One region of the Endozoicomonas montiporae CL-33 genome, then DNA from elsewhere that is predicted to be linked to it. Evidence: predicted binding sites of a transcription regulator. Region 1 holds the regulator's gene; each other region holds the start of a gene.
What was found. The regulator FNR, encoded in region 1, switches genes on or off when oxygen is low (the NO sensors DNR and NnrR bind a similar motif). The targets are predictions, from matches to a motif close to TTGATNTANATCAA.

Region 1 (10,063 bases):
AAGGGGGTGGCATTTATTGATGGCAAACTGGCACTGTCACGAATTTATGAGTGGTATGCCATTGATTTCGGCTCCAAAGAGGCTCTGCTAAGGCATATCAGGGAAAACAGCCAGATGGCCATGGCGGCCAAAATAGACCAGTACAAAGGTGAAATCATCTATCAGTACAACTGGAACCTGAATGCTTTATCACAGGGAAATTCAGCCGATTGAAGTAACTATTGAAGTAGCTATTGAAGTAGCTATTAAAGAAGCTATTAAAGCAAACTATTTAAGTCACTAGTCTCACGTTTCAGGGATGAATGTGTATGGTTTTGTTTCAATACGCCGTCAGGCTCATGCTGCTGCTCTGTCTGATGACGTTCACAACGGTGCTCAGGGCGGCACCGGAAAAAGATTACTGGTCATTCTGGGATAAACACGACTCGCACAGCCAGCTGGAAGTGGATCACAGTGACTGGCAGATTATTCTGGATAAATACGTCCGCTACTCCGATAAGCTGCAGATGCATACGTTTGTTTATGGTGGTGTCAGTCGTGAAAACTCAGAACGATTGCGTGGCTATTTGAAAAATCTGTCTCAGATCGACCCCGGAACCCTGAATAAAAACGAGCAGCTGGCCTACTGGATTAATCTGTATAACGCCTTAACCGTTGAGCTGATCTTAAAAAACTATCCGGTGAAATCCATCACCAAACTGGGAAAAGGCTGGTTCCGCGTGGGGCCATGGGATGATGAGCTGATCTCCATCGCCGGAAAAGAACTTTCTTTGAATGATATTGAGCATCGTATTTTGCGGCCTATCTGGAATAATGCCCGTATACATTATGCGGTGAACTGCGCCAGTATTGGTTGTCCCGACCTTGCCCCTGAGATGTACACCGGCAAACGGATTGAAGCCCAGCTGGATGAAGCCGCCAGACGTTTCATTAATCAGAGCAAAGGCGTTAACTTTGTGGGTGGACGCCTGGTATTGTCGAAAATATTTGAGTGGTATGGTGGTGACTTTGCCGCTAAAGACGTTTCTGGCGAGGAAGGCGTCTGGAAAGAGTTGCTGCAGTTTGCCGATGCAAAGTTACGGTCTCGTCTGGAGGCCTATAAGGGCGGAATCAGCTACCGCTATAACTGGAAGCTGAATGAGTTCCGGCGTTGAGTCTCTCCTGCTCAACGGGAGTTTATTGCGTAGCCTGATCAGAAGCATTGCCAATGATTTTATCGCTGATGGCGAAAAGCATCTGCTGCAATCTGGGGTAATTCAACAACAGAAAAAATGAATATTTGTCTATCCGTTGCCGGTAGAGCAGTCGTTCGCTGTCGGTCAGTTGTTCATTGTCGGCGAGCTCTCGCACCAGCGCCATAATGCCTCGTCCACAGATCAGTGCTTCCAGCTCTGAAATGGCGGGTCGATTCAACCCCCCGTTTTCAAGCCTCTGGTCTGCCCATCGGATAGCAGCCCACAATGAACTGTCGTTGTTAATACTCTGTTTAACCATTTCAATCAGGAAGGGTGTCGCATTGTATTTCTGATTCAATCTCATCAAATACGATTGAATCAGCTCAGGATGCTTTTTTAATTGACGCAGTGCTCTTGCTCGATTCAAGTATCCTCTGGCCGAGAAAAACATCTTAATGGAAGACGACCCGGCCGCACTGGCAAGGTTCTCGTTGACCATTCTCTGGTAAGGCATGTATTCATGGAAGGGCAGGCGCCCGCTGGAAATGACCTCAAACAGGCTGTGGTCCCCGGTGGAACCTGCTACTGGCATGGGCCCGGATGCTTTGAGAAGCTCAAGATAAATTTTATGATCAAGGGGAAACGGGTTCATGATAACAATGCTGCGTTGATAAGCCTCTGAAGCCAGATAGGCGGTTTCAGTTTTTTTTATTGATTTCCAGTAGTCGCCGTTCCAGTAATGAATTTTAGCTGCGGATAGGGATTTTAATGATTCAACAACGGCGGGTATTTCGAGATCATTGAAAGTTAGAGGCATCATCAGAACCATATCGGACTTTTTATCCGAACTGGTTATGGAATGAATGAACAGCAGCTTTGCATAAAGGGTATGAAAGTATCCGGTGTAAAAATGTATATCGTCTCTATTGTTATTCAGTCGTTCATCAGCTTTTAAAAGTTGGTCGATGGCTTCGGTCAGGCCTTGAGGCATGCGGCTATAAGCTTTTAAAAATGGAGGATATTGATCATTAGTTTTACTTTGGGTTTCAGGGGACGGTCTTAGCAACAGACCGATGTTGTTCTCGTTGACCCCAAAAGAAGGGGTTAGCGGATGTTCAAGTGATGATCCGTCGTTGTATTCATCGAGTGTGTCCATGGCGAACACCTCTTCAACAAACTCGGGGGGAAAACACTGAAACTGTCATTAATGGTTAATTGATGCCCTGAAGGAAGCAAAGCCAACATTTCCAGATACTGAGCTTTATGGATAGAAGCGTCTATATCCGGTGAATGAATTTCCCTGAAATACATCCAGTTGACTTTGAGATCCATCAGAGGATCCAGGTCAGGAGGGGGAATGACAAAAGAATACACTGTCTGGCTTTGTGCCAGCTTTTGCAAATAGCTGGTGTTTTCTGTTGGGACATACTCGTCTTCACTGCCTTGGTACCAGATGTCATCTGGACGGGATGGAAAATTATATATTTTGCCTACCTTCTCTTCCGTTTCTTCACTGCCTCCCATGATTCTCTGGATGTTGGCATTCAGTATTGCCTGCTCCAGCAGGTCGGAGAAAGTCATTACATAAGAAAAGTTACCCATACCCTGATATCCTTCCGTGGTGAGGGTGATCAGGTCTTGCTGTGGGTTAGGCTCAGTCAGGATTGAGGCATAAAGCATGGCTGCATCTTTCTGGCCCTGCAGGCTGACCGGAAGGCCAAACAGTTTATCGGCACAGGCTGCGAAGGTAATAACCGAGGACAGAGATGTGCCGAGTAGAAGACGAAGAAACATGGCTGAAAAAAACCGGTTTAGGGTATTACCGTTTTTATCGTTGTGAAAAAGTAAAACTGAATTGGCATAGCGTTCGTTTATTAGTATTTAAGGGCTTCAGTAGCGTCGTCATTAACCGTTTGCCCTATCAACTAACTCATTGAAGTTGATAGGGCAAACATGATGCCAGAGAATGGGTCAGATGGTAGCTGGCCCAAAATTAATCACCTGCACAGTATCGTCTTCTTTGGCCGGGGTTGCTTCAGGAATATTTCCCGAAAAAATCTCCTGGCCATCTTCAAACTCGTAAGGCTTGCGCTCACCGGAGCGGTCAATGGTCAGGCTGGTGAAGTCGAACAGTTCGGTATCGGCCATCTGGGAAGGCGCAATATTCTGCATGGCGGTAAAGATGGACTCAATGCGGCTTGGGTGCCTCTTTTCCCACTCTGCCAGCATGGCTTTAATGTTTTGACGTTGCAGGTTCTCCTGTGAACCACACAGGTTGCAGGGGATGATCGGGTAGTTCTGGATTTCAGCAAAGCGGCTGATGTCTTTTTCACGACAGTAGGCCAGTGGACGGATAATCACATTGCGACCGTCGTCCGAACGAAGTTTGGGTGGCATGGCAGACAGGCGTGAGCCATAGAACATGTTCAGAAACAGGGTTTCAACAATATCGTCCTTGTGATGGCCCAGGGCGATCTTGGTGGCGCCAATCTCTTCCGCAAAAGAATACAGAGTGCCGCGACGCAGGCGGGAACACAGACCGCAGGTGGTTTTGCCTTCCGGAATCTTGGACTTAACGACAGAATATGTGTCGCGGTTAATAATGTGGTAAGGCACACCGGTAGTCTCAAGGTACTCTGGCAGAACGTGTTCAGGGAAACCTGGCTGCTTCTGGTCAAGGTTAACGGCAAACAGCTCAAAGTGGATAGGGGCACTTTTCTGAAGGCTCATCAGAATGTCCAGCATGGTGTAGCTGTCTTTGCCGCCTGACAGGCACACCATGACCCGGTCACCGTCCTCAATCATATTGAAGTCTTCAATGGCCTTGCCGGTGTGGCGTCTGAGTTTTTTCTGGAGTTTGTTAAAGTTGTATTTTTCTGCGCCAGTCAGGGTGGTCGAGGTCATAGATTTAGAACACTGATTCCGAGTTAAAGCTCGCGATTATAGCGGTGTGCAATAGTTAGCCGCAATCCGGTGCAACTACCAATAGCGACTGCGAGCAACAACAACCGCGAGAGCATTATTGATGTAGATCAATGGTCAGATGCTGTTTCCGTATAGGCAGAGTGTGTCATTATATGAGATAAAATGTTCTGCAGGGTTTGGATCATCCGCTAACTTTAATCTGTACAAGCGACAGACAGCCGACTGTGGACTTGAAGCAAGACCGATAACCTTTTATCAGGCGCTCTTGACTTGGCCTGTATTAACTTTCATGACCATTTTTGCTGAATTTACAGCAACTCAGGGATAGTCAGTACCAACAATAACCTTCGAAAACACAATATTCAGGGGATTTTTATGAGTGATCACAACAAGTTGAGAGACTGGATGCTAAACCGCCGTGATGAACTGAGCGAGCGGCTGCATAACATTAAAAAAGACGTCACTCGTAAAGCCAGTGCCGACTGGTCGGAGCAGGCACAGGAGCGTGAGAATGATGAGGTGATTGATGCTCTTGGTAATGAAGCAAAGATTGAACTGAATAAAATCAATCTGGCGCTTGATCGCATGAATAACGATGACTACGGCTATTGTGTTGGTTGCGGAGGCGAAATAGCACCTGCCCGTCTGGAAGCTATGCCCTATGCCGATCTGTGCATCAAATGCGCAGAAGCCCGCGATGCCCGTGGCTGATCATAGGCTGCGGATTGCTGTTGATGTCTGATTTTCTCCCGTCTGGCTGGTCTCCCCTGTGATCAGCCGCTCGTAACTGTCTACAAAGCTTTGCACTGAACCGGGGTTGTGGCGGTGAAAATGGTTATGCCAGAGTTTGCCAAGACCCTCGATATCATCTTTAGGCATTGAGTGTATGTTCTTTTCAGTTCTGCAATAGACCAGCCATGCAATAGCTGTTGCGTAAGAGAGGTTTGTCGCCAGCTCAAGGTGTGGATGGCAAAGAAATTCTCTCTGGCTGGCCAGTCCTCTGACCAGACTTGAAAGTTCTGATCGTTTCGCCAGATAAAAATCCCAGATATTTCGATGCATTCGCGGAGAAATATGGTAAATCCCCAGTGCCCGGTGATGATCCTGTTTGATATGAAATCCCAGCTCAGACTCTCGTGCAGCTGTTCCCAGTAACAGGTTTTCAGCCGTAGGGCTCCACATCTGGAGGTGTTTCAGGGTTGGACGAACAACGTGGAGGCGCAATTCCTTTGCACAGATTCCCATGCCTGAATCCTTGTTATGCATTATTCATTTTTATCGTATCACCCGCTTAATACTGAAGCACCAGACATTTGGAAATAAAGTGTAAGAAATATTGTACAGAGAGAACCGGTTGGTTCTCTCTCGGACAGCCTCCTAAGTGGCGGGAAGCATTATTCGCCCTCAAATGCACACAAAGAAAAAGTGGGAACGCCAGCATTTTGCAGACGACGGGAGCCACCGAGGTCGGGCAAATCCATAATGGCTGCGGCTTCAATGGTTTTTGCTCCGAGTTTTTCTATCAGCTGAACTGCAGCCAGAAGGGTTCCGCCGGTTGCAATCAGGTCGTCTACCAATAAAACGCGATCACCTTTGTGCAAACTGTCGGCGTGGACTTCCAGGCTGGCGGTGCCGTACTCCAGATCATATTCCACAGAGAGGGTCTTCGCAGGTAGCTTGCCTTTCTTGCGAAACAGAACCAGTGGCTTGTTGAGTACATAGGAGAGGTTGGAGCCGATCAGGAAGCCGCGGGCATCCATGGCGCCAATATGGCTGAAATCCAGTTCCATGTAGCGGTGGATAAAACTGTCCATCACGCCGCGCCAGGCTTTGGGGTTTTCAAAAATAGTGGTGACATCCCGAAATAGAACGCCGGGCTTCGGCCAGTCCGGAACGCTGCGAATCTGGGACTTAAGATAAAAATCGTCGATGATCATGAAATGGCAACCAGTTACTGTGCGTGTGATGTGAGGTTTGGTGGCTGGAACGGAAGCAACCGCCGGATGTGTACATAAGTACTCAACAATCCGGCAGGCTCCTGAATCCGATTACATCAGATCAGTTTGTTGCAATGATCTGCTCAATATCGGCGGCTTTCCCGCCAGCCAGAGAGCATAGTTGAACTGCATCACGAATTTCAATTTCCTTGCCAACGGCTGAAATCAGACCATTTTTCTGGAAACGTGTGAAAACGCGGCTGACCGTTTCTACCGCCAGTCCCAGATAGTTGCCCATTTCATTGCGAGACATGGACAGTCTGAACGACTGGGATGAGAAGCCACGGCGACGAAAGCGGCTGGCAAGATTGATCAGGAACGTAGCAATACGCTCATCTGCATTCTTCTTGGACAGCAGCATCATCATTTGCTGGTCTTCCCTGATCTTTTTGCTCATCAGGCGCATCAGGTGACGACGCAGCTCCGGGAAGTCATCAGACAGCATCTCCAGCTGCTCAAACGGAATTTCACACACCATGGTGGTTTCCATAGCCTGGGCGGATACCGGATACACGTCAGTGTCCATACCACTCAGGCCGAGGATTTCGCTTGGCAGATAGAAGGCAGTAATCTGTTCTTCACCTTCGTTAGTAGCAGTGTAGGTTTTGATGGCACCGGAGCGAACAGCGTAAACGCTGTCAAACGGATCCCCTTCCAGGAACAGGTGCTCACCTTTTTTCAGCGGACGACCGCGTTTAATGATGCGATCCAGATTGTCAATATCTTTCACACTCAACGCCAGCGGCAGGCACAGAGAGCTGAGACTGCAATCCCTGCAGGCCACATGGCTTGGTTGTCGGACGTTGGGCTTGGACGTCATCGAGTGCCCTCAAGGTCTTTAAATGCAAAACGCTGACTATTTTATGGAAAATATTTTGAAAGTGTAAGTGCGGTGTTGACCTACGAATGTTGATATTGATCGTTTTTTAAACTTAATTCGGCAAGTCGCATTTTGTTGCGGTTAATGCCTAGTCTCGTTGGTGGATGTTTTGTTCTTTTTTGGGGTTTTGAGCAGGTTTTTTGCGACTGGTTTGTACTGGGTTTCATCAGGAGCAATGTTTTGTTGTGTTGCTCTGTGGGGCTTCTATGGAATTATTGTGTAAAAAACGTGTCAGGCAAGGCTGATTTGATGAGGGAATATTCTTGTGGCTCTGCCTTCAGTTGATCATAGTGCCGGTGTTTTTGCTGACTGTTTTTGGGGGAATCAAAGGTTAACCGGTTAAAGTGAGTTAACCTTTGAACGTCTGAGCTTAAATAACTTTAGAAAAATGCTTCACATTATTTTGCTGCTGAAAATAACGGTCAAACACCATACAGATGTTTCTGATCAGCAGCTTGCCAGCCGGTGTTACTTCCAGAACTTCGGGTGTCACTGAGACCAGTCCGTCTTGTTCTAAAGGCTTTAGATTAATCAGTTCAGACAGGAAGTAAGTCGGAAAATCGATTCCGTATTGCTGTTCAATCATGGCTGGCTCAAGCCTGAAATGACAGATCAGCTCGTTAATAACGCTTTGGCGAATCTGGTCGTCTTTCGTCATTTTCAAGCCGCGATGCAAAGGCAGCCGGTTTTCATCAATGGCTGATTGATACTCGGCCATGTCTGTATGGTTCTGTGCGTAGGTTTTTCCTACCTTGCTGATTGAAGATACGCCCATCCCTACCAGATCGCACTGGCTGTGTGTGGTGTACCCCTGAAAGTTGCGATGCAGTGTGCCTTCTTCCTGGGCAATCGCCAGTTCATCATCGGGCAGTGCAAAATGATCCATGCCGATATACACGTAACCACTGTCTAATAATTTACGGGTGGCCTGTTGCAGTATCTGTAGTTTGACACTGGCATCGGGTAAATCTGCTTCACTGATGCGGCGCTGTGGCATAAATCGGTGTGGCAGGTGAGCGTAGTTAAATAGTGACACCCGGTCCGGTTGCATGGTGATGATTTTATTGATGGTGGTCATGAAGCCGTTCAGTGTCTGGTGAGGCAGACCGTAGATCAGATCCATATGGACGGATTTGAAGGCCATGGCGTGTGCAGCATCCAGAACAGACTGGATCTGCTCTTCCGTTTGCAGCCGGTTAACCGCTTTTTGAACGACCGGATCCAGATCCTGAACACCAATGCTGATGCGCGTAAAGCCTGAGTCGCGCAGTGTTGCCATCATGGGCCAGTCTACTTCACGGGGGTCCAGCTCTATGGAATAGTCAATATCGTTACCGTGCGACAGTGTGAAGTGTTCAGACACTTTATTGATCAGGGCACTGATCTGTTGTTCATTCAGAAACGTTGGCGTGCCGCCGCCCAGATGCAATTGTTGTACTTCCTGCTTTGCATTGTACAGTTCAGCCTGAAGTTCAATCTCCTTAAATAAATACTTCAGGTAAGTTTCCGCCTGATCCGTATTTCGGGTGACAATCTTGTTGCAGGCGCAGTAATAGCAGACGTGCTGACAAAATGGAATGTGGAAATAAAGCGACAGTGGTTTGTCAGTGGCCGAGCTGTGCCAGGCACTGGATTGATAGTGCTTTTGATCAAAGTCTTCAGAAAACTGAACGGCCGTTGGGTATGAGGTGTAGCGTGGACCAGACAGGTTGTACTTGCTGATCAGACCTGTATCCCACACGGGTGTGTTATTCATAATTATTCTCGATTGTTTTTATCAGGTCATTAGTCTGTCATCGACCTTGTGAATAGGCTTTCAGTCTATTTAATGGGTGTTCTTATATAATTGACATGTGTCAATAGGTAGGTAGCACAATTTACAGTTGAGTGAATTGTTTGATCAGGGTCAGGTTTGGAGAATTTACATGGAGTGACCGGCAAGGGTCAGCAAAGACATGATCCATTTCTGATGAGGTCCGGGCATCGCCCAGATACCAAACAGAACCATCAGTAATCCCGCCAGATTACGGGTGATAGCGGACTGAATCAATCCGGTTAACTGTCGGGCAAACAGGCCGGTTAGAAACACAGAGGGTAAGGTGCCAAGCCCAAAAGTGCCCATGAGTAATGCAGACTGCAGGGCGTTGCCCTGACTGGCGCTCCAGATCAGGGTGCTGTAAACCATTCCACAGGGTAGCCAGCCCCAGAGACTGCCCAGCGCCAGGGCATTTGGCAGACTGCAAACAGGCATCAGTCGGTTGGCCCGGGGCTGAATATGCTTCCATAGCCGTCCACCTAGCTGTTCCAGTCGTATCAGCCCTCGCCACCATCCGGTGATATAAAGTCCCATGGCAACCAGCATAAAGCCGGCAAACCATCGCAGGGCTGTATGTACACTGCGACTGAGATCACCCAGGTACCAGCCAATGCTGCCCAGAATAAAACCGGCCAGAGCATAGCTGCCAATTCTGCCTATATGATAGGCCAGCATCATAAGCGTTATCTGCCAGCGACTTTTTCCTTGCAGCGACAGGCTTAACGCGGAAGTAATGCCACCACACATACCAATACAGTGAGCGCTGCCCAGTAGTCCGATGCTGAGGGCGGTCAGGTAAACAGGCATGGTATGGCTAAGTTCCATCACCGTACTTCCGAAGTATTGTTATTGTTGCCGGTATAGCTGTTTGAACAGCTTTTCTGAAATATCATGTGTTTTGCATCTTTTAGGATTGTAAGTGGTTATCTTTCTCACTACTCTGACATGTGTCAGTCTGAGCGCTCTTTTTTGTTGCTTTATCTTCGAAAAGGATGCTGTGAGCAGGGCCTTCCAGATCATCAAACTGGCCATTATCGACCGCCCAGAAAAAGACCTTGATAGCCAGAGCAATAAACAGAACAGCGATAGGAATAAGAATAAACAGGCTTTCCATGTTTACGCCCTTATAGCTGATTGATGCACAGCCGTTGTGTCATGGGGATCGGTTCCCTGAAGCCGTTCCGGAGCAGGCTGCTTGCTCAGGCGCAAGGCGTTGCCAACCACCAATAATGAGCTCAGGGCCATACCAATTGCAGCCATCCACGGCGCA
Region 2 (10,063 bases), 1.7 Mb from region 1:
ACGACGAACGTCCGGCCATGCTTGAAAAAAATGGCCTCATTGTACCTGACAGCCGTAAAACCTATGCCTATGGTCGTCTGGTTCTCTGGAGTCATAGGGATCAGCCGGTCACACTGAAAACACTGGAAGCCTATAAAGGTCGTCTGGCGATTGCCAATCCGGCACTGGCTCCCTATGGTGCGGCAGCACAGCAAACACTGGAAAAAATGAACCTCTGGCAGGGTTATCAGGGCCGACTGGTGCAGGGTGCCAGCATTCAGCAGGCCTGGCAGTTTGTTGCCAGTGGCAATGTTGATCTGGGTCTGGTGGCAAAAGCACAGGTACTGGATCAACCGAAGAATCGGATACTGGACATTCCAGAGAGCTATCATGCTCCCATCCGGCAGGAGCTGGTGCTGTTAAAACAGAGTAAAGAACCCAAAGCCAGAGCGTTCATGGATTATCTGCTCAACGACACCAGTCAGGCTTATATTGCAAGTCAGGGTTATCGACCCGCGAAGTAAGGAAACCCCATAAATGTTATCAGCAGCAGTCTGGCTGACCCTGAAACTGGCGTTTGTCACCACACTTATTCTGATGGTGATTGGTATCCCGCTGGCATGGAAACTGTCTACCATGCGCAGTCGCTGGTGCCCGGTTATAGAAGCACTGGTTGGCCTGCCAATGGTTTTGCCTCCCACCGTTCTGGGCTTTTATCTGCTGCTGGCCTTTTCGCCTAACAACCCCATAGGGCAGTTCTGGCTCAATATGACCGGTTCGACACTGGCATTCAGCTTTTCCGGACTGGTCGTCGCCTCGGTACTGTATTCCCTGCCTTTTGTCGTACAACCCCTGCAGCGTTCTTTTGAACAACTCGATCACGGATTGCTCGAAGCCGCTGCCATGTTGGGCGCACGTCGTCTGGACCGGTTTATCAATATCGTCTTGCCCAACACCCGGCGGGCACTGTTGCTGGCCGCCTGCATGGGCTTTGCCCATACCATTGGCGAGTTTGGTGTTGTGCTAATGATTGGTGGCAATATTCCCGGCGAAACCCAGGTATTGTCCATTGCCCTGTTTGATGCGGTGGAAACCCAACAGTTTGATACCGCCCACACCATTGCCGGAGGTCTGCTGGCCTTTGCCATGACATTACTGGTCGTGCTGTACAGTATTGACCGTCGAGGAAGCCTGCGTTGATGGAGTCCAACACCCTGCAGTTTGCTCTGGAGTTACCCAGAGATCATTTTCATATAAAGGTAGAGCAGAGTCTGTCTCTGGACAGCATCTGGGGCATTATGGGTTCCTCCGGATGTGGCAAAACCTCACTGCTGCGCTGCCTTGCCGGATTGGAAAAAGGCGTTCAGGGCAAAATAACCTGTAATGGTCGCACATGGCTGGACTCGGAGCAGGGGGTTTTTCTTCCCCCCGAACAGCGAGGCATTGGTTACATTTTTCAGGAAGCCAGACTGTTCCCGCACCTGACGGTTATGGGCAATCTGCAGTTTGCCCTGAAACGTGCAACGCCAGATCAGTCTGCCCTATCCTTTGATGACATCATTGAACAGGTGGGCATCAGACACTTGCTGGAGCGAACCGTCGATAAACTCTCCGGTGGTGAAAAGCAGCGGGTTGCCATTGCCCGTACGCTGGTTAATGCCCCTTCCCTGCTGTTAATGGATGAACCGCTGGCATCGCTGGACTGGTCTTCCAGACTCAGCATCATGCCCTGCCTGAAACAGATTCAGCGGGAATTTAATATCCCTGTGGTATTTGTCAGCCATTCGAAAGAAGAGGTAGCACGACTGGCAGACAACTTGTTGCTCATGCATCAGGGTCAGGTGATTGAAAAAGGCAGCTGTCGTCGGTTGATTAATCGTCTGGAAGATCAGGGCAACAATGACCAGAAGCTGTCTGCTCTGGACGCCACGGTATTGGAACATCACCCTCACTATGGACTGACCGATATCCAGGTCGATGGACACCAGCTGCATGTGGGTCAGCTCGATATTCCTGAAAACACTCAGGTCAGGGTCGTGCTGCCAGCCAGTGAAATCAGTCTGACACTCACACCACTGGAATCATCCAGTATCCTGAACTGCATTCCGGTTCATGTTGCCAGCGTACAGGAGCAAGGTAATCATCACGTATTACTCTGCCTGAGTCTGGGTGAACAGGAGTTGATCTGCCAGATCACCAGAAAATCGTTTGACCGATTGCAACTGGGTGTTGGAAAAGACGTTTTTGCCTGCTTTAAATCATCGGGGCTGGAGGTAGTCTGACATTGACCAAACAGTACTAACTGCCCAATTGATACCTACCCGGAATTTGTTCAAGTGAAGAAAAAACAACCCCGAAACCAGTAACAAATAGTTCGGGGCTGTCAGACGATATCACTAATACCCTATAGGGTATTACATGCCGGAGCCGGCACTCAGGTAGATATCGTAGAAGAAGGCGCGTCCCATAAACTCGGACACCAGCACCATCACAAAGCTGGTAGCGGCCTGATAGCCACAGCTGCCGCCACGCAGGGCAGACACTGCAAACATCAGCACACCACCCACCAGCAGTACCATGCGAACCATTGCCAGCATCTGACCATAGCTCAGCATCGCCAGAGGATTAACGGCTACCGGCAACTGTCCCAGCCAGAACAGATAACCCACATAACCAACCAGAGCCATCGCCATGGTCATCAGTACGGTGGTCGCCAACGCTTTGTCAGCCAGCATTTGCACAGCACCCAGTTCAACGGACTGGAAACGCAACAGTGCAGCGGCTGCCAGAGGGCCTACCACAGCAGCCGTCATCAGGAACTGGAAAGTGGTCCAGTTGCTGTTCCAGGTTGGCACAGTCGCCAGCGTGTACACTTTGGCAATGGCCAGAATCAGTACGATACCCAGCACCATGGCGACAGGCAGCAACAGCTTTTGCAGGCCCGGCGCAATACCGAACAGGCGCATGGCGGTATAAACGACACCTGCACCACCAAACAGGCTCAGTGCCACAATTTCCAGACTCAGTGGCGAAGCGTGAGCCACACCAAACATCACATTAAACATACGCAGCGGCTGCGCCAGATGAGTCACCGATGCCACAGCACCAATACCCAGCAGGACAAACACCGCCATGAACGAGCGGGTCATGACCTGCTCGTTCGGTTTGGCGAGCATTTCCACCAAACCCAGTGCAACGAATAAACCGACGGCGCTCTGCGCCAGAACGGTAAAGAAAACCAGAGATAACTGACTCACGATTACACCTCCTGTGGATTCTCGATTTTGCCTGTGGTGTCACCGGTCAGGCGGGTATTGCGACAGGTGCCAATGATCAGCGATGGATCAGTCAGCTTTGGATCCGGCAGTGGTGCCACATCGGCGCGGCTGCCGTATTTGGCACACAGTTCGTCGATCGGGCCAAACTCCAGCGCACGCAGCGGGCAGGACTCGACACAAACCGGTTGCTGACCTTCAGCAACACGCTTGTAGCAGCCATCGCACTTGCTCATGACTTTCTTGACCGGGTTAAACTGCGGCGCACCGTAGGGGCAAGCCATTTCACAGTAACGACAGCCGACGCATACGCTGTCATTGACGACCACCAGACCGTCTTCTTCGCGCTTGTGCATGGCACCTGTAGGACAGGCTTTGGCACAGGCTGGTTCGGCGCAGTGATTACAGCTGACAGACACATAGTAAGCAAACACATCGTTGCTGAAGGTGCCATCTTCATGCTGCACCCAGTCACCACCGGCGTATTCGTAAACACGACGGTAGTTGACCCCTACAGGCAGGTCGTTTGTGTCTTTACAAGACAGTTGACAGGTTTTACAGCCGGTACACTTACTGGTATCGACATAGAATCCCATTTGAGCCATTTATTCAGTACCCTCAGATCTTGGCGATTTCAACCAGCATGGTGTGCTGTCCGTTACCTTTGGACAAAGGTGTCGGACGTTCGGAGGTCAGCGTGTTAAGGCAGCCACCCTTGTCGATACCTTTACGGTTTGGTTTGAACCAGGCGCCCTGCCCCAGTGCGGTCACACCCGGCATGATGCGTGGTGTTACCTTAACGGCGACGTGAATTTCACCACGGTCATTCCAGACACGAATCCGGTCACCACTCTTCAGTCCGCGGGCAGCGGCATCTACAGGGTTCATCCAGACACCGTCAAACACCGCTTCACGCAGCTCGGGAATATTGTGGTAAGTGGAATGTACCCGGCCTTTGGTGTGATAACCCACCAGCTGCAACGGGAAGTCTTTGGTTTTCGGGTCCAGATGGCTTTCCCAGGCATTCACATACTGTGGAATCGGGGTGATGACATCACCTTCCGGCAGAATCCACTCTTTGGCGATTTTCTCCAGACCGGTGGAGTAAATTTCGATACGACCGGATGGCGTGCCAACTGGATTATTCACCGGATCTTTACGGAAATCTTCCAGAGCAATACGACCTTCTTCCGGCGCCATAATCAGCCATGGTCCCTGCTCGCGCAGTGCTTCCAGTGTAGGAATTCTGTCGTCTTTCTGTTTCGCACCGGCATACAGATGTTCCAGCCACTGGTCACGGGTACGACCTTCTGTGTACTGATCTTTAATACCCAGACGCTCGGCCAGACCCACACACATGTCGTAAGAACATTTAGTCTCGTACAAAGGCTCAATGGCACGTACCAGCGGGAACAGACCACCCATCACACCGGAAGAATATCCGTCGGAGCTGACTTCGTTGTTCTCGATGGTGGTCACGTCCGGCAGCAACAGGTCTGCATAACGGGCACTGGCGGTCATGTGGTTATCCACCACAACAATGAACTCGGCCAGACTTTCGTCACCAATGATTTTTTTCTGGTTGTTCAGGTTGGCATGCTGGTTCATCAGCACGTTACCGGAATGACTGATCAGGAATTTGATCGGATTTTTCAGGCTTTTCTCACCCTGAATACCGTCTGTAATGTCAGTCATTTCATCGTGACGCCAGATCGCATCCACCCACTTAAAGAACGGCACACGCACTTTAATCGGGTTGTCGCCGACAGGCAGACGAGCCGCCGGATAGCTGAAGTTACCTGGCATATCACCGGTGTTAGTGCCAGGCAGACCGATGTTACCAGTCAGAATCGGCAGCATAATAATGGAGCGGGAAGCCTGCTCACCATTAGACTGACGCTGGATACCGGTACCCTGAGTAATGTAAACAGGTTTAGCAGTACCAATTTCACGAGCCAGCTGAATAATCTTTTTGGCTGGAATGCCGGTAATACCAGCAGCCCATTCAGGGGTCTTTTCGATACCGTCAGCACCCTGACCCAGAATGTGTGCTTTGTAATGACCATTGGCAGGCGCGCTGGCTGGCAGGGTCTTTTCATCGTAACCCTGACAGAACTTGTCCAGAAATGCCTGATCCACCATGTCCTCGGTAATCAGAACATGGGCAATCGCTTCGACCAGTGCAGCATCGGTACCCGGACGGATTGGCAGCCACTCATCTTCCTTGCCGAGCATGGTGTCGGTATAGCGCGGATCGATGATAATGGTGCGAACATTCTTTTTGCGCTGTGCTGTTACGTGGTCGTAGATTTCACCACCACCACTCATGCGGGTCTCTGCCGGGTTGTAACCGAACATCACCAACAGCTCGGCGTTTTCAATTTCGGAGGTAAAGCTGCCGTAGGAGTTTGGCTTTTTATTACCGTAAGTAAACGGCGTCGCCATCATGATCTGACCCCAGCTGTAGTTACCGTAGTAATCCAGGAAGCCACCCATCATGTTAAACAGACGCTTGAAAGAATCCTTACCGTCGGTACGCATACCCTGAGTACCGGAACCGTAAGTCATGAAGATAGCGTCGTTGCCATAGTTGTCGATGGTGTACTTCAGCTTGTCCGCCATCAGATCCAGGGCTTCATCCCAGCTGATGCGTTCGAACTTGCCTTCACCACGCTGACCTACCCGCTTCATCGGGTATTTCAGACGATCAGGGTTGTATACGCGGTGCTTGATAGAACGACCACGCAGGCACGCACGCATCTGGTGCTGGCCGTACTGGTCATCACCACGGTTATCGGTTTCAACATGGGTAATTACGCCGTCAGTCGTGTGAACACGCAGCGCACAACGGCTACCACAGTTCACCATACAGGCGGACCAGGTAGTTTTGTTTTCAGAGGCTGTTGAAGCAGTAGAAGCGGTTTTGGCAACAGACTTCAATGGCAGTCCTGCGCTGGCTACAGCAGCTCCCCCTACCAGAGAGCCCCACTTCATAAAGTTTCGCCGTTTCATAGGCGACAGGATGGTTTTATCAAGCCAGTTTTTCATTGAGTGTTCCGGTCAGCTTGGTTTGACCTGAGTAGCAGAACACTTATTGAGCAGTCGCACGCCGCTGCTGAATAAGAATCGCTCAGTCAGGATTCAGACAGCGTGCATACTAACGGCTGGATTTAGAAGACAGAATTGATCTGGATCAATTTTTAATGACTATTTTTTGTGCTATCAAATATAACGTTCAGTGGCTATGCGACGAGCTACCAACACCGATGCGACATACACTTGTCAGATGCCGCAAAGCCCTGACGTACCCGCAGTTGAGAATTATTCAGGTTTGCCGCCATCTCGAAAAATGACGGAGTTATCGGTTAAATGGTGGTGACTAATAGATCAGTTCATCAACAGATGATTAAACAGCTGAACCGTCACCTGCTCACCCTCTGCCACATTACCCTGCTCCTCAGGGAGAACGATATAACAGTTCGCCAGCCCCATGGAGCGCATGACACCAGAACCCTGACTGCCCGTGGTAACGACTTCCATCTGACCATTGTCGCCCGTTGACAGAATACCGCGCTGAAACTCACGACGACCGGGGCCTTTTTTCAGGGGCGTTTTGCAGATGGCCTGAATGGTTTGCAGCTCTGCCTGTCTGGCACCCATCAGATGCATCAACGCCGGTGTCGCCAACTGCTGAAAGGTGACGGTTGCAGACACCGGATTACCCGGCAGTCCGATAAACCAGCTGTTTGGCAGTCGTCCAAAGGCAAACGGCTTACCCGGCTTGATCGCCAGCTTCCAGAACGACATCCTGCCCATTTCCTGCAGAATATCTTTCACAAAATCAGCATCCCCCACCGACACGCCGCCTGACGTAATGACAACATCTGCCTGACAGTCGGCTTCCGAAAAGGCTTGTCGCAAAGCATCCGGGTCATCGGCAATCAGTCCGAGATCCAGAATGTCAGCTCCCAGACGCTTTAACATGGCTTTCAGGGCAAAACGATTACTGTCGTAAATATCACCCGGACCCAACGACTGACCGGGCAGCTTCAGCTCATCGCCTGTAGAAAAAAGCGCCACCTTAATACGACGATATACGTTTACCTCTGGCACACCCAGTGAAGCCAGAAGCCCCAGATCCTGCGCACGTACTTTATGACCCGCAGTAAACACCTCACAGCCTTCCGGGATATCTTCACCCGCCAGACGAATGTTGCTGCCTGTCTTGTTGGGCTTATTCAAAAACTGAATGCCATGATCGGTGACGTTTACCTGCTCCTGCATAATCACTGTATCCGCACCATCCGGTACGCTGGCACCGGTCATAATCCGGACACAGTGCCCTGCCGGCATTTCACCCTGAAACGGATGCCCCGCCAGCGACTGTCCGGCCAGCGGCAACGTATCCGCATTGGCCAGATCACCCAGACGAAGGGCATAACCATCCATCGCTGAATTGTTGTGGGACGGTACATTCACCGGTGAAATCACACTCTGCGCAAGAATTCTGTCCAGCGCATTGTCCAGAATCACCGCTTCAGTTTCTGTCACCGTGGTGATTTCCTGACAGAGCTTTTCCAGTCCCTGTTCCAGAGGCATCAGTCCCGGGGCTGAACAGCAATCAGTCATGGGAAGTTTCCTTTAATATTGTGGTAAAAATAAAATCAGCAATCTGTTCTGGCTGATTAAGGTCCAGAACAGGCATGGGACGCTCCGGCTGATAGCCCTGATCGTCTCTGGCAATCGCAATCACGTTGGCGTCATTCGGATACAGCAGTGGTTTATTTCGAACCGGACGATGCAGTTCTATTTTCGGGAAAGGCTCGTCCCGAAAGCCTTCAACCACCACCAGATCCAGACGTTCAAGATCCAGCAACCGGAGCTGGTCTGATAACTTTCGTGATATCTCCGGATTTCGCTCGGTATAACAGATGGACCGGTGCGGCGTACTGAGCACCAGTTGCAGGGCTCCGGCATGACGCAGACGATAACTGTCTTTTCCCGGTTTATCCGGCTCAATATCATGGTGTGAGGCTTTCACCATTCCCACTCTGAGATTTCGCTTGACCAGCAGGGGCAACAGCTTTTCCAACAGAGTGGTTTTGCCGGTTCCACTGAACGCCGCAAAACCAATCAGGGGTATTTGACACTCTACAGCTTGCATAACGCACAAATTCAACAAATATCGAACAATATCATAAACATTTTTTCACAAAGCGGCATTTCCATATAGCAATCACCGTGACAGATGGTTAGGATAGCCCGTAACAACTCTATCTTTAAAGAGCGCCGAGCTTCCGGGCCTAAACCCATGGCATGGTTCTGAAGCCGTAGCAGAAAGATGTGCGCGCTGCTACCAGGGTGCTGACAGAAATGTCAGTGCCTCCCGTATTTGGAAAGGTGTTTGATGCTACGTTTGCAAGACAATCAGGGGCGGACTTTCCCCTATCTAAGACTCTCTGTTACTGATCTGTGTAACTTCCGCTGTAACTACTGCTTACCGGACGGGTGTGAAGAGCACCATCACAAAGAATCCCTGACCGTGGATGAAATCCGCCGTCTGGTGACCGCCTTCGCCCGACTGGGTGTTGAAAAAGTGCGTATTACCGGCGGAGAGCCGACTCTGCGTCATGAATTTAACAGCATTGTCACCACGATCAAACAGATTCCCGGTATTCAGACCGTTGCCATGACCACCAATGGTTACAAGATGGATCAGCGGATTGAATCCTGGCTGGAAGCCGGGGTGGATGCCATCAATGTCAGCGTTGACAGCCTGGACGCCCGCGGCTTTGAAACCATTACCGGCCATAACCGTCTGCAGGAAACCCTCAGCGGCATCGACAAAGGGTTTGAACTGGGCATGACCGGTTTCAAGGTTAATGCCGTTTTGATGCGCGGTCACAACGCTGATCAACTGCCCGACTTCCTGAACTGGATTAAAGAGCAACCCATTACTCTGCGTTTCATCGAGCTGATGCAAACCGGTGACAATCAGGATTTCTTTAACCAGCATCATCTGGAAGGCAGTACTGTCCGTGATCAACTGCTTGAAAGCGGCTGGGTAAGAGTCGCCCGACACAAGTCTGCCGGTCCGGCGCAGGAGTACTTCCACCCGGACTATCGTGGTCGTATTGGCCTGATCACGCCTTATTCACCGGACTTCTGCGAAGACTGTAACCGCCTGCGGGTGAACAGTCTGGGCAAGTTGCAACTGTGCCTGTTTGGTGATCAGGGTTACGATCTCAGGCATCTGCTGCAGAACGATGAACAGCAGCCGGAACTGATCAGCCGTATTCAGAACTTCCTGCAACTGAAGCAGGATAAGCACTTTTTGCAGAACGGTTACACCGGAGGCACTGCCACTCTGGCGCAAATTGGTGGCTGAGAGGCATTCCGAAAATAGCGCCCCTCAGTTTTCAATCTGACCATACTCGCACTTTCTCCGGGAGCCTTCCCGGAGCATTCTCACCGGAACATTCTCCACTGAGCACTGTGCTGAAGACGAAACCGCTATCGGAAAAGCCCCAAGAGACTTCCCTGTCCCGAAATGGGATTATTTCTTTCACAGAGCCTGCTATTTCACTCTTTGTTTGACGAGACATCATCATGACCAACGAAGCCCGAACGATTCTGGCGGATTTTCAATTTTCCTGTCAGCTGCTCTACCAGTGCCTGCATCAGTCACCTGACGCAGGGTTTCTGGAACAGCTGAAGCAACTGGCCGAGCATGGGCAGGACGGCGTACCAGAGAATGATATCGACAAAGGTCTGGCGCTGATTGCTCAAGGCTTACAGAGCCTGAATGA
Region 3 (10,063 bases), 350 kb from region 1:
GAATGATACTGGGTACAAGAGTGCCTTCTTTGATGCTTTTGTTTAGCGCATTCAGACTCTTTTTCTGACAACCTTCGAGTTGATCTGTGGCGTCCATTCGAACAGGAATGGAACCTTTTTTATCGGTGAAGGCGATCTGGGTTTCCTTGTTCATGAGTTGTTGTGCCAGCCATTGCTGAGCTTGACGGTCTTTGAAGCGTTTGCGGTTGAAAATGACAAAGCTGTCGATGTTATAGATGAAATGATCTTCGGTACCAAAGGCGGGGCGACAGTAGAAATCTACGCCTTCGAGCTGATCGCTCATTTTGAACTCTCCCAACGCCCAGTCTCCCATCAGCATCACTGCGGCCTCATCGTTGATGATTTCCCTGGTTGCCTGATCCCAGGGCCTTCTGCTCCGGTCATTGGGTGTTAAAGATGTAATCTGCTTCAGCTTGCGAAACACTTTGATCATGGTGGGGCTGGTCAGTGCTTCTTCATCATGCTCAACCAGAGCCTGACGGTAAAAGTCTGCTCCGCCTTCTGAAAGTACAACAGACTCGAAAATGGCTGCCTGCTGCCAGGGTTCGCCACCGTGTGTCAGTGGAATGAATCCTGCTCGACGCAAGCGTGGGGCAATGGCAATCAGGTCATCCCAACTGGATGGGATTGCCAACCCGGTGTCTTCAAAGGCGGTTGGATTAATCCAGAGCCAGTTGTTGCGATGAATGCCTACCGGAATGCCGTAGTAACGGTCACGGAACTGCACCGTGTCCAATACAAACTGTGGCAGGACATTTCGCCATTGATTGCGGTTTGCAGAGCCGTCAATGTGTCTCAGCAAGTCAAGGCTGGCCCAGTTCTGAATGCCCATACCACTGATCTGCGCAGCATGAGGCGGGTTTCCAGAGATAATCTGGGACTTCAATACAGTCATGGCTTTGCCGCCGCCGCCGCCAACAATAGCCTGATCAGCCCAGGCAAATCCCGACCGGGCATAATGTTGCTTTAATACATCAACCGCTGCGGCTTCACTGGGGGAGGTCCACCAGTGGAGCACATTGATAAAGCCCCGGGTTTCGTTATGGGGTGTAGTTCCTGCCACCACTGAAGAGGCCAGACAGGTTAGAAGTGTTGTTATCAGCAGGCGCAGAATCATGGGTGAGCATTCAACCGTTGGTTTGTTACGAGCTTCGTTAAAAAATCGGGGAGATTTAAACAGAACTTGTTAATCCATCACTGGAAGGACTATTTTGCAGTAGACCAAATTACAGGTTAATGGCCGGTCTTAAATACGTGCAACTACTTGAAGTGCAGCTTTGTAACCCGTTACATTTTCATCCGAAAACTGATTTCGGCATTCTTTGATCGAAATCAAACAGCAAAAATAATGACATGCAGGGGTACGGTTGTGGATGTTTTAGGTTATTTGCAGCGTTTGGGTAAGGCATTGATGTTGCCAATAGCAACGTTACCTATTGCTGCCCTGCTGTTGCGCATCGGGCAACCGGATTTGCTGGATATTGCCTTTATGGCAGAAGCGGGCAATGCAATTTTCAGTCACTTGCCACTGTTATTTGCCATGGGTATTGCCGCCGGACTTTCGGAAGATGATGCTGGTTCCGCAGTGCTGGCAGGTGCGGTCGGTTACTTTGTATTGACGGCAGCAGCCAAAACCATCAATACAAACATCGATATGTCGTTTTTTGGCGGCATTATTGCCGGTGTTATTGCCGGGCATAGCTATAACCGTTTTCATACCGTTCAGTTGCCACAATACCTGGCTTTCTTTGGTGGTAAAAGGCTTGTGCCGATAATGACGGGCCTGATTGCCCTTGTGATGTCTGTGGTTGCCGGATTTGTCTGGCCTGCCATTCAGTCTGGTATTGATGCTTTTGCAACCGGGGTTGCTGATTCTGGCTCTTTAGGGGAGTTCATTTATGGCGTGCTGAACAGGGCGCTCATTCCTGTTGGTTTGCACCATGTTGTTAATTCTGTATTCTGGTTTGGTCTGGGTGAATATACGGATGCGGCGGGTCACATTGTTCATGGCGACTTGCCACGTTTCTTTGCAGGCGACCCCACGGCAGGCGTGTTTATGGCTGGTTTTTATCCAGTTATGATGTTTGGCTTGCCAGCGGCTGCCCTGGCGATGTATCTTGCTGCACCCAGAAAGAATCGGGCGAAAGTGGGTGGCCTGCTGTTTTCGGTTGGCCTGACAGCCTTTCTTACCGGTGTGACTGAGCCTTTGGAATTTTTATTTGTTTTTCAGGCTCCGGGTTTGTATGTCGTCCATGCCGTTCTGACCGGCTTATTGCTGGTGGTGACTAACTGGTTTGGCGTACTTCATGGTTTTGGTTTTTCCGCCGGTGCCTTTGATATGGTACTTAACTGGGGGCTGGCCACTAAACCTGTGACCCTGGTCATTATTGGTCTGGCTTTTGCTGTGATTTACTTCTGCACCTTCTATTTTGCGATCAGGGTGTTTAACCTGAAAACGCCGGGTCGTGATGAAGAGGATGTTGAACAGGGGGCGGACAGGGAGATTTCCGAATCCGGGCGAGCCAGGCAATTTATTGAGTTGCTGGGCGGTAAAGACAACTTTGATTCTGTATCCGCCTGTATTACCCGCTTACGACTGACTCTGGTAGATCGTGATAAAATTGATGAGCCGGGCCTTAAAGCTATGGGGGCTAAGGGAGTGGTGAAGCTTGGTGCCAATAACCTTCAGGTTATTCTGGGGCCACAGGCAGAAATTATTGCCGGAGAAATCAGGCAGGAACTGGCGTAACGGCTGTTCTGAAAGGTTTTGCAAACATGACAATAGTGACAAGCCGCTATATCAATTCGTTTTACTTTCTATTTCAATAGAATTGTAAGGGGTTGCCGTTGTGTGGCCCCGTTGATTTTTAGTTTGAGCATCCGGATGTGCTGATTTATTATTTTTAAATCCAGCCGCTTCAACGCTCGCAAAATCTCCACGCTTATTGAGAGAAATACAATGTTCAAGAAAGACGTAGTTATTACTGCTGAAAATGGTCTGCACACTCGTCCAGCTGCTCAGTTCGTAAAAGAAGCCAAAGGCTTCGAATGCGACATCAAACTGGAAGCTGCTGGCAAGCAGGCGAGCGCCAAGAGTCTGTTCAAGCTGCAGACTCTGGGTCTGACCCAAGGCTCCACCGTGACCATCATCGGTGAAGGCGAAGGTGCTGAAGGTGCGGTATCTCACCTGGCTGAGTTCATCACCACCCTGAAGTAATGATTTCTCTGATCCGCTGTCCGGATCGGCCGGCAGATGTTTGATGGTCCTTTTAACGACTGATTTGTAGTCGAAACTCATCGAAAGTTAGGTATAGCCGCTAATGATGGCTATATTTCAATCTGCAGGCAAAGAGATAAAAATGACTGGAAACAGCCTCAGGCACAGCAAGTGCATGAGATTGCTTCTAGAATAAGCTGAGCAAACTCGGAAGTATCAGGTTGCAACATGATGTTGTTTAAAGGCTGGTGCTTGCTGGGGTGGCTCGGCTTTTTGTCGTCTGTGAACTGTCCTACTGAGGCAGACAGCTACTGGTAGCGGGCAGGCTTGTTTCAGGAAACTCTCAGGCTGGTATGTTTTGGGGGTATTTTCGACTCAGGCTCTGTGGTTGACCAATAGTTGATTTTATTGATCAGGATCAGTTTTTTTGACCGGGTGATATAGCGTGTTCACGTCTGTGTCTTGTCGTGCATTTTGCTGTAATGATTGGAGTGGTTCTGGGTATACATTGTTTATCCTGTGAACGGCTTGCCTGTTGCTGTCCTGATGTGTGAATGTTTGTTTAGTGAGGCTGGTAATCTCTGTAAACCCTTGTGTTTAAAGGTGTTTGTAGAGATGGGTAGGTATTTTCACTAGGCTGCATTCGCTCAAAAAATCCTATTTACTAAAGGCTATAGCGGCTTGTCCGCTGTGACTAAGGGTATTGGAGACGTCATGATCAAAATCGCTATCAACGGCTACGGCCGTATCGGCCGTAATGTTCTGCGTGCACTGTATGAAGCAGGTCGCCGTGATGAATACCAGATCGTTGCTATCAACGACCTGGGCGATGCAAAAATTAACACTCACCTGACCAAGTACGACACCGTACACGGTCGTTTCAACGCTCAGGTTGAAGAAGGTGAAAACGCGCTGTTCGTAAACGGCGACGAAATCAAAACTTTCTCCGAGCGCGATCCATCCAACCTGCCATGGGCTGAGCTGGGTGTTGACGTAGTATTCGAATGTACTGGCGTATTCCGTTCCAAGGACGCTTGTCAGCCTCACCTGGACGCTGGTGCGAAGAAAGTAATCATCTCTGCTCCTGGTTCTAACGTAGACGCTACTATCGTTTACGGTGTTAACCACGAGACTCTGACTTCTGACATGACCGTTATCTCTAACGCGTCTTGCACCACTAACTGCCTGGCGCCAATTGCCAAGCCGCTGAATGATGCTTTGGGCATTGAAAAGGGTCTGATGACGACTATTCATGCTTACACAAATGATCAGCGTCTGTCTGACGTATACCATAGCGACCTGTACCGTGCTCGTGCTGCTGCACAGAACATGATCCCGACTGCTACTGGTGCTGCTGCTGCTGTTGGTCTGGTTGTTCCAGAACTGAAAGGCAAGTTCGACGGTATGGCTGTTCGCGTACCTACCATCAACGTATCTCTGGTAGACCTGAGCTTCGTTGCTGGCCGCGAAACTACTGTTGAAGAAGTAAACGAAATCGTTGCTGCTGCGGCCAAGTCTTCCGAAGCTATGAGCAAGGTTCTGCACGTGAACTACCAGCCTCTGGTTTCCATGGACTTCAACCATTGCCCGTTCTCTTCCAGCTTCGATGCGACCCAGACTCGCGTGCAAGGCAACCTGGTTAAGGTAATGTCCTGGTACGACAACGAGTGGGGCTTCTCCAACCGTATGCTGGACACCGCTAAGGCTTTCATGAACGCCTAAGTGTTGTTTGAATGAAAACACAGGCTCTTTTTCGGGCCTGTGTTTTTGTTGTAAAAGCCGGATAAGAAAAGTGTCACTTTTTATCCGCAGAAGATGTAAACAGCCGTTTTACTCATGTTTTACTCGAAATGTTTCTTCATGAGTTGTAATTGGACTGTGTTATGAGCAGTAGTAAAAAGAAGACGGTGCTCGTATTTTCAGAGTTTTCTGAATAGACCCTCGTGGCCGAACGTATCTGTTCACATTGACTGTTGTCACAGAGCAGGCTGGTCAAAGTTCATCACCCACAACAGGTCGAAGACTATACTGTCTCAAGAGACTGCCTTCTTTTTTCTGTTGTTTGCCGTACCGTGTATCCATTAATCATCAATCACGAATGAGCTCATTAACCGGGCTTTCTGATTGTTTGTTGATGGGCTCGTTGATGGCTCGTTGAAGGCTCGTTAAAGGAGAGTATTGAGCTGTAGAGCTACAACCGGTTGTCATTAAGCTGTCATACGAATGTCATTGGCAGGAAAATCCAGCAGTCCGGTTGAATTGCCACACAGGTGATCCACAGGTCAAACTTGAGAGGATAGCATGCTCAGACGTACGAAAATTGTCGCCACGCTCGGTCCTGCTACGCAGACCGATGAGCAGTTAACAAAGCTGATAAAGGCTGGTGTTAATGTTGTCCGCCTGAATTTTTCCCACGGTGATGCTGAAGATCACCGCACCCGTGCGGAACAGGTTCGCACGATCTCTACCCGCCTTGGGCGCAGTATCGCCATATTGGGTGACCTGCAGGGACCTAAGATACGCATTGGTCGTTTTCAGAACGGAAAAATTCATTTGCCCGACGGGGCAGAATTTGTTCTGGATGCAGAGCTTTCTATTGAAGCCGGTGATGAAACCCGGGTTGGACTCTCATACAAAGATTTACCTAATGACTGCAAAGTCGGCGATGTTTTGTTACTCGATGATGGCCGCCTGAGCCTGCAGGTCATCAAAATTGATGGTTCGCGCATTGTGACCACCACTCTGGACGGTGGCGAACTCTCAAACAACAAAGGCATCAATCTGGCGGGCGGTGGACTATCGGCAGACGCGTTAACCGATAAAGATAAAGCTGATATCCAGCTGGCGGCTGATATCGGGGTGGATTATCTGGCCGTCTCTTTTGTCCGCAGCCCTGATGACTTGCATCTGGCGCGTCAATTAATGCGTAAGGCTGGAGGCACTGCCAGTATTCTGTCCAAAATTGAACGTGCAGAAGTGGTGGCTGATCCCGGATTGCTTGAAGCCGTTATCCGGGCATCCGACGCTGTGATGGTGGCTCGGGGCGACCTGGGCGTTGAGATTGGTGATGCCGAGCTGATTGGCGTTCAGAAAAATATGATCAATGAAGCCCGCCGCCTGAACCGTCCGGTGATTACAGCCACCCAGATGATGGAATCCATGATACACAACACCCAGCCGACCCGTGCGGAGGTGTTTGATGTCGCCAATGCCGTGCTGGATGGTACGGATGCCGTGATGTTATCGGGTGAAACAGCCACCGGCAGGCGTCCGCATGAAGTGGTTAAGGCCATGTGCCGCATTTGCTCGGGTGCTGAAAAAAATCCTGAACTGATTGCTCATGTGGATCGAGAGGCCGTAGGCAGTTTTGAAGAAACAGATGAAGCCATTGCACTGGCAGCCACTTATGCGGCCAATAATCTTGGGGTTAAGGCCATTGTCTGTCTGACCAAGTCCGGTGCAACACCTTTATGGGTTTCCCGTATCAATACGGAACTGCCCATTATTGCCCTGACTCGCTACAAAACGACCGAGCGTCGTGTGGCTCTGTACCGGGGTGTTGAGGCTGTCGCTTTTGACAGTGGCAGTAAGTACGGTCCTGAAGTGAATGACCGTGCTATTAAAGAATTGAAAGAGCGTGGCTTGCTGGAGCCCGGCGACCGAATCATTCTGACCAAAGGGGAGAGTGAAGAGGTTGAAGGAGGCACCAACACCATGCAGATCATTACTGTTAAATAAATCCGTCGCACTGAAAGCGCATCGAGTCATCTTCACTCTTTTTCGGAAGATACTTTATTAACGCGACTTGTAACGCGAGTTTCAGACAAGTTTCAAGACTAGGGAGACGAACAGAACCATGGCAGAGATGAAAAAAATTGGCGTTCTAACTTCGGGTGGTGATGCTCCGGGTATGAATGCTGCCATTCGTTCCGTTGTACGCAGCTGCATTTACTACGGTGTTCAGCCGGTGGCGATTCATGAAGGCTACAAGGGTCTGATTGAAAACAACATGGAAGAGGTTAACGCCCGTTCCGTTGCCAATATCATCAACCAGGGTGGTACTTTCCTGAAATCTGCCCGTTGTGCAGAGTTCCGTACGCCTGAAGGCCGTACCAAGGCGTTTGAAAACGCCAAAGCAGCCGGTCTGGACGGACTGGTTGTGATCGGTGGTGACGGTTCTTTTACCGGCGCCATGCTGATTGAAAAAGAACACGGTATGCCTTGTATCGGTGTTCCGGGCACTATCGATAACGATATCTTCGGTACAGATTACACCATCGGCTACGATACGGCTCTGAATACAGCGGTAGAAGCGATTGACAAAATTCGCGACACGGCGACTTCTCACAACCGCCTGTTCCTGATTGAGGTAATGGGTCGTGATGCAGGTTTTATCGCCCTGAACAGCGGTATTGCTGCAGGCGCTGAAGAAATCCTGATTCCTGAAGAAGACCACTCTGTTGATAAGCTGATGGATTCTCTGCAGAACAGCGGTCGTGCCGGTAAAACCTCCAGCATCGTCGTGGTGTCTGAAGGTGAAAAGATTGGCGGTGTGGTTGAACTGGGTCGTGCAGTGGAAGAAAGCTTCCCTGAATACGAAGTAAAAGTGACCGTACTGGGTCATATCCAGCGTGGTGGCAAGCCGACCTGTGTTGACCGTGTACTGGCCAGCCGTCTGGGCGTTGCAGCCGTTGAGAAGCTGCGCGAAGGTATAAGCGGCGTCATGGTGGGTGTTCGTGACCAGAAAGTGGTGACCACGCCTCTGGAAGAAGCCATCAGCAAGCATAATGCGATTGATGACGATCTGCTGAGAGTTGCAGACATCGTAACTGTCTGATAAATAGAGAGTTATTAAAAAATGCCCCGCCAAGGCGGGGCGTTTTTTTGTTAACGAAGACTCTGGATGCAGCCAGAGCCATCGTTAATTCAGAGAAAGGGTTATAAGTATTCAGCATGGCTGAGTACTTATAACCGTCTAAAATCCAATCCATCTTATTATGTGGGATAAGTAGTATGGGTCTGTTCGATTCAATCAAGAAAAGCATGGGTCTCGGTGGCGAAGAAGGCACTGTGATCAAGTCACCTCTGACGGGTGAAATCCTGCCAATCGAAGAAGTGCCAGACGCGGTATTTTCCGAGAAAGTAGTAGGCGACGGCATTGCCATCAACCCGACTGGTAACAAGATGGTTGCACCTTGCGACGGTGAAATCGGCAAAATCTTTGAAACCAACCACGCTTTCAGCATGGAAACTCCTTCCGGCGTTGAGCTGTTTGTTCACTTCGGTATCGACACCGTTGAACTGAAGGGTGAAGGTTTCAAGCGTATCGCTTCCGAAGGTCAGACTGTAAAAGCTGGCGACACCATCATCGAAGTGGACCTGGAATTCCTGAAAGCTAACGCCAACAGCGTTATCACTCCGGTTGTTATCTCCAACATGGACGACGTTGAGTCTCTGGAGAAGTCTACCGGTGCAGTGACTGAAGGTGCTAGCGACCTGCTCGTGGTTAAAATGAAGTAAATTCTACTTCATTGCCTTTTCAGCCCCCGTGCACTTAACGGGGGCTGTCTTCTCCTTACCTCTGTTCTCCTTCTTCTCCTCATTGTCAGTATTCCTAACCAGCCTGTCAGTGATGAATGCTTACTTCTGAACTAAGCTTTCGTCCAGTTTATAAACGTCATTTTCGATGACATCAACGACCAATGGACTGGATCAGTATGAAAGCATTACCTGTCTTACCCTTGACACTTCTTTGTCTGCTGGCGGTTCCTGTCTGGGCTGTGCCGGTGGATTCAAGACAATCGCAAACACCACCTGTTCAGGAAAGTGATCAGGATCGTATTAAAGCAGCCAATGATGCGCGTCAGGCCGAGATCGATGAAATGGTTCGCAAGTTGAATGCGATGGGCTTTGATTTTAAGCGGCCTGTTGAAAATGATGATTCTGAAGGTTCAGCCCAACAGCAGCCTGAGGCACCTGTCAATTCCGGGAAATCTGTCCGGTCTATGAGTATCGGAGACCTGCTTGATTATCAGGATCAGCTGCGTGACCGTCTGGCACAACTGGAAGATAAAGAGCGAAAGGCGAAAGAAAAAGACCGTCTTCGGGCGGAAACAGCAAAGAAAGCTCAGACAGAAAAGAATGAGGCTATTCATCAGCTAAGAGAAGTGGAAGCCGAGCTGGGCGATGTGCTGATTCGTCGGGCTTTGAAGGGGGTAGGGAAAATGGTGCCCGCTCCTAAATTCAATGATTATGACAAGACTAAAGAAACACCAGAGGCTGAGCCAGCACCGGAACAGGCGTATTCAGAATACCCGGAACATGAATACATTGATTATGAAATTGAGGCGCCGGTGCTGATGACCGGAAAGCCTGCCAGAAAAATTCGGGTGAAAGCCCGAAAAGGGGTTATGGAGTTGCATCAGGAAATTCAGGATTTGAACAAGGTTCTGATTGACAGTGCAAAGCGCATGACCGGTAAGCCGTTCTGATTGCCACTGGCTCAACAGTCAGTGTCTCCCTTCCAAAGAGTGATTTAAATCAACACCCTTCCGCTATTCGCTGTTAATGTTCTTAGCAGGGCTTTGGAGTAGTTGGCATGTTGCGAAACGTTGAAGTAGAAATTTGTGTTAATAGCCAGAGTGAAGCGTATGTTCGGCGTGCAGTTTGTGCCGCTGAACAGGGTGGCGCGAGTCGAATAGAGCTGTGTGCGGCCATGGAAGAGGATGGTCTGACCCCTGCCGTTGAACACATCCATGCGGCCAGACAGTCTTTTGAGTCTGATGGTCTCATGGTGATGGTTCGTCCACGTTCCGGTCATTTTTT

Region 2: the regulator FNR is predicted to act here: its motif matches at 6,438-6,451, upstream of EZMO1_RS08865 (DMSO/selenate family reductase complex A subunit).
Region 3: the regulator FNR is predicted to act here: its motif matches at 1,344-1,357, upstream of nagE (N-acetylglucosamine-specific PTS transporter subunit IIBC).

Annotation. Positions count from the first base shown of each region.
Region 1 covers NZ_CP013251.1:3,663,014-3,673,076, reverse strand. Annotated here, with positions in the region: gene EZMO1_RS16825 (DUF547 domain-containing protein) at 1-213, shown strand, start outside; gene EZMO1_RS16820 (DUF547 domain-containing protein) at 309-1,154, shown strand; gene EZMO1_RS16815 (hypothetical protein) at 1,177-2,331, opposite strand; gene EZMO1_RS16810 (hypothetical protein) at 2,280-2,969, opposite strand; gene ttcA (tRNA 2-thiocytidine(32) synthetase TtcA) at 3,147-4,079, opposite strand; gene EZMO1_RS16800 (TraR/DksA family transcriptional regulator) at 4,476-4,811, shown strand; gene EZMO1_RS16795 (hypothetical protein) at 4,812-5,345, opposite strand; gene EZMO1_RS16790 (adenine phosphoribosyltransferase) at 5,495-6,037, opposite strand; gene fnr (fumarate/nitrate reduction transcriptional regulator Fnr) at 6,159-6,917, opposite strand; gene hemN (oxygen-independent coproporphyrinogen III oxidase) at 7,348-8,733, opposite strand; gene EZMO1_RS16775 (sulfite exporter TauE/SafE family protein) at 8,899-9,618, opposite strand; gene ccoS (cbb3-type cytochrome oxidase assembly protein CcoS) at 9,701-9,907, opposite strand; gene EZMO1_RS16765 (heavy metal translocating P-type ATPase) at 9,910-10,063, opposite strand, start outside.
Region 2 covers NZ_CP013251.1:1,969,289-1,979,351, reverse strand. Annotated here, with positions in the region: gene modA (molybdate ABC transporter substrate-binding protein) at 1-503, shown strand, start outside; gene modB (molybdate ABC transporter permease subunit) at 517-1,179, shown strand; gene modC (molybdenum ABC transporter ATP-binding protein) at 1,179-2,261, shown strand; gene EZMO1_RS08875 (dimethyl sulfoxide reductase anchor subunit family protein) at 2,394-3,236, opposite strand; gene EZMO1_RS08870 (DMSO/selenate family reductase complex B subunit) at 3,239-3,859, opposite strand; gene EZMO1_RS08865 (DMSO/selenate family reductase complex A subunit) at 3,873-6,302, opposite strand; gene moeA (molybdopterin molybdotransferase MoeA) at 6,642-7,883, opposite strand; gene mobB (molybdopterin-guanine dinucleotide biosynthesis protein B) at 7,876-8,418, opposite strand; molybdenum cofactor riboswitch at 8,530-8,673, shown strand; gene moaA (GTP 3',8-cyclase MoaA) at 8,662-9,642, shown strand; gene EZMO1_RS08845 (TorD/DmsD family molecular chaperone) at 9,864-10,063, shown strand, end outside.
Region 3 covers NZ_CP013251.1:4,012,103-4,022,165, reverse strand. Annotated here, with positions in the region: gene EZMO1_RS18405 (ABC transporter substrate-binding protein) at 1-1,138, opposite strand, end outside; gene nagE (N-acetylglucosamine-specific PTS transporter subunit IIBC) at 1,370-2,770, shown strand; gene EZMO1_RS28420 (hypothetical protein) at 2,822-3,319, opposite strand; gene gap (type I glyceraldehyde-3-phosphate dehydrogenase) at 3,953-4,960, shown strand; gene pyk (pyruvate kinase) at 5,540-6,976, shown strand; gene pfkA (6-phosphofructokinase) at 7,095-8,075, shown strand; gene crr (PTS glucose transporter subunit IIA) at 8,252-8,758, shown strand; gene EZMO1_RS18370 (hypothetical protein) at 8,956-9,729, shown strand; gene EZMO1_RS18365 (copper homeostasis protein CutC) at 9,837-10,063, shown strand, end outside.